One region of the Streptomyces sp. NPDC005775 genome, then DNA from elsewhere that is predicted to be linked to it. Evidence: riboswitches for the same ligand, from Rfam matches in the RefSeq annotation. Region 1 holds a riboswitch; each other region holds the start of a gene.

Region 1 (3,267 bases):
CGGGGCGGCGCGGACGGTACGCGGCAGTGGCCCGCTCCGCGTGCTGGGCGGTCAGGGCCCTCGCCCTCTCCGCGTCACCGCGCGCCACGGCGTCGACGATGGCTCCGTGCTCGGCCCAGGAGTCGGCCGGACGGGCCGGGTGCTCGATCGCGAACATCCAGGCGGTCTTGTGCCGTAGTTGGGTGAGCAGCGCGATCAGGCCGGGGCTGCCGGAGGACTGGGCCAGCGTCTCGTGGAACCAGACGCCCAGGGAGCGCAGGTCCTCGCCCTCTCCCCGGCGGGCACGCTCCTGGCCGAGCCTGACCAGGCCGCGGAGCACCTTCAGGTGCGCGTCCGTACGGCGATGGGCCGCGCGCGCCGCGCCCAGCGGCTCCAGCAGCATCCGGACCTCCAGGAGGTCGGCGGCCTCCTGCTCGGTGGGCTCGGCGACGCAGGCTCCGGCGTGTCTGCGGGTGACCACGAAGCCCTCGGACTCCAGGGTGCGCAATGCTTCCCGTACCGGCACGCGGGACACCCCGTAACGGCGTGCGAGCACCTCCTCGGTGAGTCGGCTGCCACGCTCGAAGACACCCGAGACGATGTCTTCACGGATTGCCGTGCATACCGAATGCGCCGGAATGCGCATGTCCGAACCTCCGCCTTAATCCCCGCGAAACACGGCCGATCGACGCCTGTCCTGCGACTCTATTGCAATGCGGTCGCATTTCCGACGGCGGGTGGAAATTCATGAATATCTTTTGGCATCCGGCCGTTCGGGCACGGCCCGTGCGGACCGTCCCGGAACGCGGACACGACGAAGGCCCCGGCGTGAGCCGGGGCCTTCACCGAGAAGTCTTCGTCCCGGTCAGACCGAGACGCCATGGGCGCGCAGGTAGGCGACCGGGTCCATGTCGGAGCCGTACGAGGGGGTGGTGCGGGCCTCGAAGTGGAGGTGCGGGCCGGTCGAGTTGCCGGTCGAGCCGGAGAGACCAATCTGCTCGCCGCCGCCGACGCTCTGGCCGACGGTCACACCGATCGAGGAGAGGTGGCCGTACTGGGTGTACGTGCCGTCCGTCATCCGCAGCACGATGTTGTTGCCGTACGCCCCGCCCCAGCCGGCTTCGACGACCGTACCGGCGCCCACGGCGACGACGGAACTGCCGGACGCGGCGTGGAAGTCGATGCCGGAGTGGCTGCCGGAGGACCACATGGAGCCGCTGGACTGGTAGCCCGTGCTCACGTAGGAACCGGCGACGGGGAGCTGGAAGGAGCCGAGCCGGGTGCGCTCGGCGGAGCGGGCGGCGCGGGTGGCGCTCTCGCGGGCCTCCTCGGCGCGGGCGGCGGCCTTCGCCTTCGCGGCGGCCTTGGCCTTGGCGGCCGCCTTCGCCTTGGCCTCCGCCTTCTTCGCCTCGGCCTTCTTCTTGGCTTCGGCCTTCTTCTCCGCAACGTCGGCCTGGTGCTGCTGGGCGTCCGCCTGTGCGTCGATCCGCTCGGCCAGGGTGCCTTCGATGGCGATGATCTGAGTGAGGCCGGTGTCGCTGACGGCGGGGGTCTCGGTGTCCGCGGCGAGGGCCGGGGAAGCCAGTCCTCCGATGACGCCGGTGGTGGCCAGAGTCGCGATGCCGACGGCCTTCGCGCCGGTGCGCGTCAGACGGCTCGGGGCACGGTGCTTCCCGGTGGCACGGGTGAACGCCATGAAGTGGCTGGTCCTTTCCTTCCTTCTCGCCTACCGGGTTAGCTGACGGGTTCGGAGCAGGAAGGTCTCCTACGGATCCCCCGGCCTCGCACGAGGCTCAGGCATCCGATTCACCCCAGGGACTACGTGGGTCCCCGGCTCCCCTGGCTCGCGCCTGACGGGGACTCGGCGATGACTGCCCGGTACGTCACGGATGCGGCATACGAGTGACGGACAGCCGAGCCGACGCTAGACGGGGGCACTTCCCGCCACCAAACGGACAGGCCGTTTTGTAGCGCATCCCACAGGGCAGACGGGCAACCTCTCCCACAAAGCAGACAAACCGGAAGGTCCTGACGGAGACCGCTCCGCCAGGACCTTCCGGTGACCCATCCGTTTGCCCGGGTATCGGGTGAAGTGACCGCTCGGCTCAGCCGGTCACGACCGACACCTCACCGATACCGAGCGCCCGGACGGGGTCGGCGATCCGCGCGGCGTCCCCGACCAGGACCGTGACCAGCCGGTCCTCCGGGAAGGCGTTGACGACGGCCGCCGTCGCCTCCACCGTGCCGGTGTCGGCGAGGCGGGCGTAGAGATGCGCCTGGTAGTCGTCCGGGAGGTGCTGCTCGACCTGGTCGGCGAGGGTGCCCGCGACGGAGGCCGCCGTCTCGAACTTCAGCGGGGCCACACCCACGAGGTTCTGCACGGCCGTCTCGCGCTCGGCGTCCGTCAGCCCTTCGGCCGCGAGCGTCCGCAGGACCTTCCACAGGTCCTCCAGCGCCGGGCCGGTGGACTCCGTGTCCACGGAACCGCTGATGGCGAGCATCGCGGCGCCCGTCGCCCCGGAGGCGGAGTCCGGGGCCGAGGAGCGCAGCACCTGGGCGAAGGCCCGCACGCCGTACGTGTAGCCCTTCTCCTCGCGCAGTACCCGGTCGAGCCGGGAGGTGAGCGTGCCGCCCAGGCAGTAGGTGCCGAGCACCTGGGCCGGCCAGACGCTGTCGTGCCGGTCGGCGCCGATGCGTCCGATCAGCAGCTGCGTCTGCACCGCGCCGGGACGGTCCACGATGACCACCCGGCCCGTGTCGTCGGCGGTGATCGGCGGGACGGGGCGGGGCTCGGCGGTGTTGCCCGACCAGTCACCGAGGGTGTCGGCGAGCAGCGCGTCCAGGTCGATGCCGGTGAGGTCCCCGACGACCACGGCGGTCGCGGTGGACGGGCGGACGTGGGCGTCGTAGAAGGCGCGCACGGCCGCGGAGTCGATCCGGGCCACGGTCTCCTCGGTGCCCTGCCGGGGGCGCGACATGCGGGCCGTGGCCGGGAAGAGCTCCTTGGAGAGCTGCTTGGCGGCACGGCGGGCCGGGTTGGCCTGCTCGTGCGGGATCTCGTCCAGCCGGTTGCCCACCAGCCGCTCGATCTCGCTGTCGCTGAAGGCCGGGGCCCGCAGCGCCTCGGCGACCAGGCCGAGCGCCTTGGCCAGCCGGGAGACGGGGACCTCCAGGGAGACCCGGACACCGGGATGGTCGGCATGGGCGTCCAGGGTGGCGCCGCAGCGCTCCAGTTCGGCCGCGAACTCCTCGGCGCTCCGCTTGTCGGTGCCCTCGGACAGGGCACGC
Region 2 (3,267 bases), on a different contig from region 1:
GGATACCCCGGCCGTCCCGTCGTCGAGAACGTCGACCTCACCGTCCCCGCCGGGCAGGTGGTCGCGATCGTCGGCCCCAACGGCTGCGGGAAGTCGACCCTGCTGCGGACCGTCGCCCGGCTCCACCGCCCCGAGTCCGGCACGGTCCTGATCGGCGGCACGGACATCTGGGAGACCGGCCGGCGCAGGGCCGCCCACCATGTCGCCCTGCTGCCCCAGTCGCCGCGCGCCCCCGAGGCGGTCACCGTCGCCGGTCTGGTGCGCTACGGCCGCAGCCCGCACCAGGGGCTGCTGCGCCAGTGGTCGCGCGAGGACGAGCAGGCGGTACGCGAGGCGCTCGCCGCCACCGGCACCACCGCACTGGCGGGGGAGCGCCTCGACCGGTTGTCCGGCGGTCAGCGCCAGCGCTGCTGGCTCGCGATGGTGCTGGCCCAGCAGACCCCGGTCGTCCTGCTGGACGAACCGACCAGCGCCCTCGACCTCGGGCATGCCGTCGAGGTCCTGGAGCTCGTGCGCGAGGTCGCGGCCACCGGCCGCACCGTCGTCATGGTCCAGCACGACCTCGCCGCCGCCGCCCGGTACGCCGACCTGCTCGTCGCCATGAAGGCCGGCCGCGTCATCGCCCGCGGCGCCCCTCGCGAGACGGTCGACGAGGCCCTGGTGAAGGAGCTGTACGCGCTCGACGCGGACATCCTGTCCGCCCCGGGCGACGGTTCTCCGGTCGTGGTGGCGCGCAGCCGTGCCGCCGTCACCACGCAGCCTTCAGCCGTTTCGTAATGTCCAAATAGAGTAATTTGTCGCATTAATTACAAGCGCAGGACGAGGGCTGCGCTCCTTCGGGTCACGCGTCCTTGAAACCGTCAAAACGCCCCTTTCGGACACAGTGGCCAGCGTCACGTTTCCCGGCCCGGACGCGGAACCGGAAGGGCCGGTTCCCAGATGTCCCAAGAAAGTCGGCCCGCGCCGATGTGACCGGTGTCGCACATTTCCTTTGATTGATCTTGCGCGTCAATTGTGATCACGAATTCCGGGCTTGTTTCGCTCTGCCTTTCTCGCTTACGGTCACCGTCAATCCGGATGGAACGCCGAATCCTGCCGCCGTCCGGTAACCCGACACCACTCACGTACGGCAGGAGCGGGGGACCCAGGTTTGCCGCCGGTCCGGAAATCCGGAGCGGCTAGGGGTGAAGTCGCCATGTGCGACCGGACATCTCCAGTCCGAACCCGACAGCTCACCTCGCAGGCGGCGGAGAGGAAAAGCGCCATGCCCATCAAGGGTCACCACCGTCGTTTCAAGTCCAGCACCCTGACGCGCGGTTTCATCGCCGTGAGCGCGGGCGGAGCCGTTCTCGCGCTCCCCCTGCTGACTGCCGGATCGGCTTCCGCCGCCCCGGTCAAGTCGGTCGTCGCGGAAAAGACCGCAGCGCCGACTTCCGTGGCCGGCAAGGAAATTGCCGCACAGAAGGCCGAGTCCACCACCTATTCCGTGGTCTCCGGCGATTCGCTTTCCAAGATCGCCCGGGGGCATTCCCTCAGTGGCGGCTGGGAGCAGCTGTACAAGGACAACCGGAACGTGGTCGGCGGCAACCCCGACCTGATTCACCCGGGCCTGAAGCTGACCATCGGCGCCAAGTCCACGGCCGCCGCCCCCAAGGCCGCGACCAAGAGCGAATTCAAGGCGGAGAACACGTCCGGCAGCGCCTCGCAGCCGTCGGCAGACCGGGCCGAGAGCACCGACCGCGCCGACCGCTCCCAGCGGACGACCGTGACGCCCGTCGCGGAGGAGACCGCCTCGACCGCCCCCGCGCAGACCGCGACGGCGTACACCGACGACCTCGACGGCTGGATCAAGGAGTCGCTCGCCGTCATGGCCGAGCACGGCATCCCCGGCAGCTACGACAGCATCCACCGCAACATCCTGCGCGAGTCCTCGGGCAACCCGCAGATCGTCAACAACTGGGACTCGAACGCCGTCGCGGGCACCCCGTCCATGGGGCTCCTCCAGGTCATCCAGCCCACGTTCGACGCCTTCCACGTGCCCGGCACCTCGCTGGACATCCTGGACCCCGTCGCCAACATCACCGCCGCGTGCAACTACGCCGCCGCCACGTACGGCTCGATCGACAACGTCTTCGGGGCGTACTGACCCCACCGCGGTCCCGCCGCGCGGGGAGCCGTGAACAGGGGTGGAAGGGAGCTGACCCGCTCCCTTCCACCCCTGTTGTCATGCCACGCGGGCCCTGCCCCGCACGGGCCGGCTCCTCCCGGTCCCGGACCCGCGTACTGCGGACGCGAGGTCATCGCCGGCCCACTCCCAACCCGGTGCGCGATGGCACTATGAACCTTTCATCCCGCGCGCTACCCTCCGCCGCATGATTTCCACGGTGGTCTGGGGTACCGGCAATGTCGGCCGCGCGGCCATCCGCGCGGTCGAGGCCCATCCGGCCCTGAAACTCGCGCACGTACTCGTCCACGACCCCGCGAAAGTGGGCCGCGACGCGGGCGCCCTCGCCGGGCTGGACCGCGATCTGGGCGTCACCGCGACCGACGACGTCGACGCGGTGCTCGCCACCGCCCCGCGCGCCGTCGTGTACGCGGCCTCCGGCGACATCCGCCCCGATGAGGCCCTGGCCGACATCACCAGGGCCGTGGCAGGGGGCGCCGTCGTCGTCACCCCCGCCCTGTACGCGCTCTACGACCAGCGGAGCGCCCCGGCCGAGCTGCGCGAACCGGTGCTCGCCGCCGTCACCGGTGGCGGCGGCTCGCTCTTCGTCTCCGGCGTCGACCCCGGCTGGGGCAACGACGTCCTGCCCCTGCTCATCAGCGGACTCGGCACCACGATCGACGCGATCCGCTGCCAGGAGATCTTCGACTACTCCACGTACGACCAGCCCGATTCGGTCCGCCACCTCATCGGCATGGGGCACCCCATGGAGTACGAACCCCTCATGCTCGCGGCCTCCGTCCCGACCATGGTGTGGGGTGGGCAGATACGCCTGATGGCCCGGGCCCTGGGCGTGGAGCTGGACGACATCCGCGAGACCATGTCCCGCCGGGCGCTCGAGACGACCGTCACCACCAGGACGATGGGCGCGTTCGAGGCCGGCACCCAGGGCGCGGTCCGCTTCGAGGTCCAGGGCATCGTCGAGGGCGAGCCCCGCATCGTCATCGAGCACATCACCCGTATCCATCCGTTGTGTGCCCCGGACTGGCCGTCGCCGCCCGACGGCGCCGGTGCCCACCGGGTGATCATCGAGGGGCGCCCAC
Region 3 (3,267 bases), on a different contig from region 1:
TGTAGTGCGGCTGCAGGGCCACGTAACGGGCGAGCCCTTCGCGCTCCGAGAAGTCCAGCGAGGCGCGCAGCCGCTGCGGGCTGATGTTGGAAGCGGCGATCTCGCGGACCTTGCCCTCCTTCACCAGCTGGTCGAGGGCGGTGATGATCTCCTCGACCGGGACCGTCTCGTCGTCGAAGTGCGTGTAATACAGATCGATGTGGTCGGTGTCGAGCCGGCGCAGCGACTCCTCGGCGGCGGCCTTGATGGTGGGGGCGGAGAGCCCCTTGTACGCGGGGTGGGCGCCGGCCTTGGTGGCCACGACGATGTCGGAGCGGTTGCCGCGCGCGGCGAGCCACTTGCCGATGAGGGTCTCGGACTCGCCGCCCTCGTTGCCGGGGACCCAGGCCGAGTAGGCGTCGGCGGTGTCGACGAAGTTGCCGCCGGCCGCCACGTAGGCGTCGAGGACGGCGAAGGACTGTGCCTCGTCGGCGGTCCAGCCGAAGACGTTGCCCCCGAGGGCGAGGGGGAAGACCTGAAGGCTCGACGAGCCGAGCTTGCGGAGAGAAGTCATGGGGGAATAACCGCTTCCACCGGCTCCACTATTCCGTGGCCCGTACATCTGAACGGCCGCGACGTACGAACGGGCGCCGCGTACGGACGGCCGCGACGTAGGAACGAGCGCCGCGTACGGACGGCCGCGACGTAGGAACGAGCGCCGCGTACAGACGGGCGGGCACGTACGGACGGCCGCGACGTACCAACGGGAACAGACCGGCAGCCCTGACGTCGGGGGGTGAGCGTCAGGGCTGCCGGGGTTTCAGGGGCCGGGAATCCGGCGGGGGAACGGTCTCAGACCGTGAGGCCCCGGGCGCGCAGCCAGGCCATCGGGTCGATGCCGGTGCCGTCCGCGGTGTGGACCTCCAGGTGGAGGTGCGGTCCGGTCACGTTGCCGGTCGCGCCGACGCGTCCGATGGTGTCACCGGTGGTGACCTTCTGGCCGATGCTGACATCCATCGAGGACTGGTGGCAGAACCACAGTTCCGTGCCGTCCTCCAGCTCCAGGACCGTGCGGTAGCCGTAGGAACCCGAGTAGCCGGCCGACTTGACCGTGCCGCTGTGGATCGCCTTGATCGGCGTACCCGTCGGCGCCGCGAAGTCGAGGCCCGTGTGGTAGCCGGAGGACCACATCGATCCGGCTTCGCCGAAGGTCGAAGTGATCGTGTACGAGGAGGTGGGGATGGCGTAGCTGGCGGCGAGCTTGGCGAGGCGCAGTGCCTCCGCCTTCTTCGCCGCCTCCTCCGCCGCCTTCTTCTTCTCTGCGGCGATCTTGGCCTCGGCGGCGTCCTGCTGCTTCTTCGCCTCGGCGGCCGCCTTCTCGGCGGCGGCCGTCTCCGCTGCCGCCTTGACCTCGGCGTCGGCCGCGTCCTGCTGCTGCTCGGCCTGCTGGAGGATGCGGGCGCGGAGCGCCTCACCCGCGTCGGTGGAGCCCTGCTCGGCCTCGGCGGTGGTGATGCCGGCGGTCGTCAGCGGGGCTGAGGCAACCACGGCCTCCTGGGCCTCGGCCTCGGACCCGCCCGAGAACAGTGCGCCGACGCCGGGGAGGGACTTGGCGTCGGGAAGGTTGTCCGCGATGGAATCGGGAAGGGAGATGGAGACCGGCGGCTTGCTCTGGGCGGTGGCCATGCCACCCGCACCGACGGCCGCGATGACGCCGACGCCGAGGACGGTGGAGCTACGGGCCAGACCATTGCGCTGCTTGGCGACGCGGTGCTTGCCGCGGACGGGGCGGACGGACTCCTCGGTGGGGTTCCATTCCTCCCAGGCCCGCTCGGGCCCGGTCTCGTCGGCGCGGAAGTCGTTGCCGAAGTCGCTGCCCCGATCGGTCCCGTAGTCGGTCGCGTAGTCGGCCCCGTACTCCGTACCGAAAGCGGTGGCGGGCCGGGTCGCGAAGTCATCGACGTACTCGGACCCGAACCGGGAGGGAGCTTCGGGGGCAGGCTTGTTGGACGCCACGGGGGCGCACTCCTTTCCTTCCTTCTCGCCTACCGGGTTAGCTGACGGGTTCGGAGCAGGAAGGTCTCCTACGGGTGCCTCCGTCTCACGAACAAGACAGAGATGCCCGATTCACCCCATGTAGGTGGTTCCCCGGTTCCCTTGCGGAATTCGGCGCTCGCGCACGGTGCCGCCACTGACGGCGGCTGGGACAACCGCGCTGCGTTATCGAACGTTAATAGACACCGGGGTCCGATTCCAAGCCGTTCCCACTGATCGTTCACGTCTTTGGCCTGGACTTTACGGGACACAACCGGGTGGAATCGGGCGAGTTGATCGCCCCTCATCCGGTACCCATTTTCTGACGTTGCGTCAATCGTTATGCGGAGGGGTGCCCTTCGATTACGGACGGTGGCATCGGCGTCAACCGCTCGTTCCCGGCCCGCTCCGGCGCCGGGCTCACCCGCCGCCGCCCCCGAGTCCGACGATCTTCACGGTTCTGCGCCGGTCCGGCTGCCCCTCGGCGGGACGGGCGACCGCGAGGAGCGCCATGTCGTCCGTCGACTCGCCCCCCGTGTGCAGGCGCACGTCATCGGTCAGCGCGGAGAGGAGCTCCTCCGGCCCCGGGAAGATCCGCCCCCGCAACCGCTCGGCAGGGTCGTAGAAAACCCCTCCGGCGTCGCGGGCCTCGGAGAGGCCGTCCGTGTAGAGGAGGAGCGTCGCGCCGGCGGGCAGGTCCCACTCGTCCGCCCGGTCCGGCCACACCCCCAGGTCCATCCCCAGCGGCAGCGCGGGCAGCGACGGCCCGAGCACCTCCAGCGCCCCGTCCGAGTGCAGCAGCAACGGGTCCGGGTGGCCGCGGTTGACGATCCGCACCCTGGACTCACCCGGCGGAATCTCCGCGAGCACGGCGGTGACGAAGCCCTCGACCGCGTCGAGGCCGCCACGCCGGCTCGACTCCCGCGCCAGTGCGCGCTCCAGTCGCCGCGCCACATCCTCCAGGGTCTCCGCCTCCTCGGCGGCCTCCCGGAAGGCACCGATGACCACCGCCACCGCCTCGACGGCGTCCAGCCCCTTGCCCCGCACGTCCCCGACCACCAGCCGCACGCCCCGCGGGGTGTCCGTAACCGAGAACAGGTCACCGCCGACGAACTCGTCCGCCTGGGCCGCCTCGTACCGGGCCGCCACATGCAGCCCGCCGATCCGCTCGGACGGGGTCGGCAGCACGGCCCGCATGGCCGTCTCCGCGATGACGCGTGCCGAGGCCAGTTGCTCGTTGCTCCGGCGCACCAC

What was found. A riboswitch is a leader RNA that binds a small molecule or an ion and turns the genes downstream of it on or off. The one in region 1 is predicted to bind cyclic di-AMP.
Region 2: it holds a riboswitch for cyclic di-AMP, as region 1 does, so the genes downstream of both, ACFYPA_RS21050 (transglycosylase SLT domain-containing protein) here and ACFYPA_RS32560 (M23 family metallopeptidase) in region 1, are expected to answer to the same signal.
Region 3: it holds a riboswitch for cyclic di-AMP, as region 1 does, so the genes downstream of both, ACFYPA_RS19665 (M23 family metallopeptidase) here and ACFYPA_RS32560 (M23 family metallopeptidase) in region 1, are expected to answer to the same signal.

What each region holds. Positions count from the first base shown of each region.
Region 1 covers NZ_JBIAIU010000018.1:27,207-30,473, reverse strand. The annotation lists gene ACFYPA_RS32565 (GntR family transcriptional regulator) at 1-625, opposite strand, end outside; gene ACFYPA_RS32560 (M23 family metallopeptidase) at 845-1,675, opposite strand; cyclic di-AMP (ydaO/yuaA leader) riboswitch at 1,688-1,856, opposite strand; gene ACFYPA_RS32555 (pitrilysin family protein) at 2,085-3,267, opposite strand, start outside.
Region 2 covers NZ_JBIAIU010000009.1:11,687-14,953, reverse strand. The annotation lists gene ACFYPA_RS21055 (ABC transporter ATP-binding protein) at 1-777, shown strand, start outside; cyclic di-AMP (ydaO/yuaA leader) riboswitch at 1,074-1,259, shown strand; gene ACFYPA_RS21050 (transglycosylase SLT domain-containing protein) at 1,265-2,146, shown strand; gene ACFYPA_RS21045 (dihydrodipicolinate reductase) at 2,373-3,267, shown strand, end outside.
Region 3 covers NZ_JBIAIU010000008.1:22,510-25,776, forward strand. The annotation lists gene ACFYPA_RS19660 (aldo/keto reductase) at 1-553, opposite strand, end outside; gene ACFYPA_RS19665 (M23 family metallopeptidase) at 832-1,995, opposite strand; cyclic di-AMP (ydaO/yuaA leader) riboswitch at 2,007-2,161, opposite strand; gene ACFYPA_RS19670 (PP2C family protein-serine/threonine phosphatase) at 2,434-3,267, opposite strand, start outside.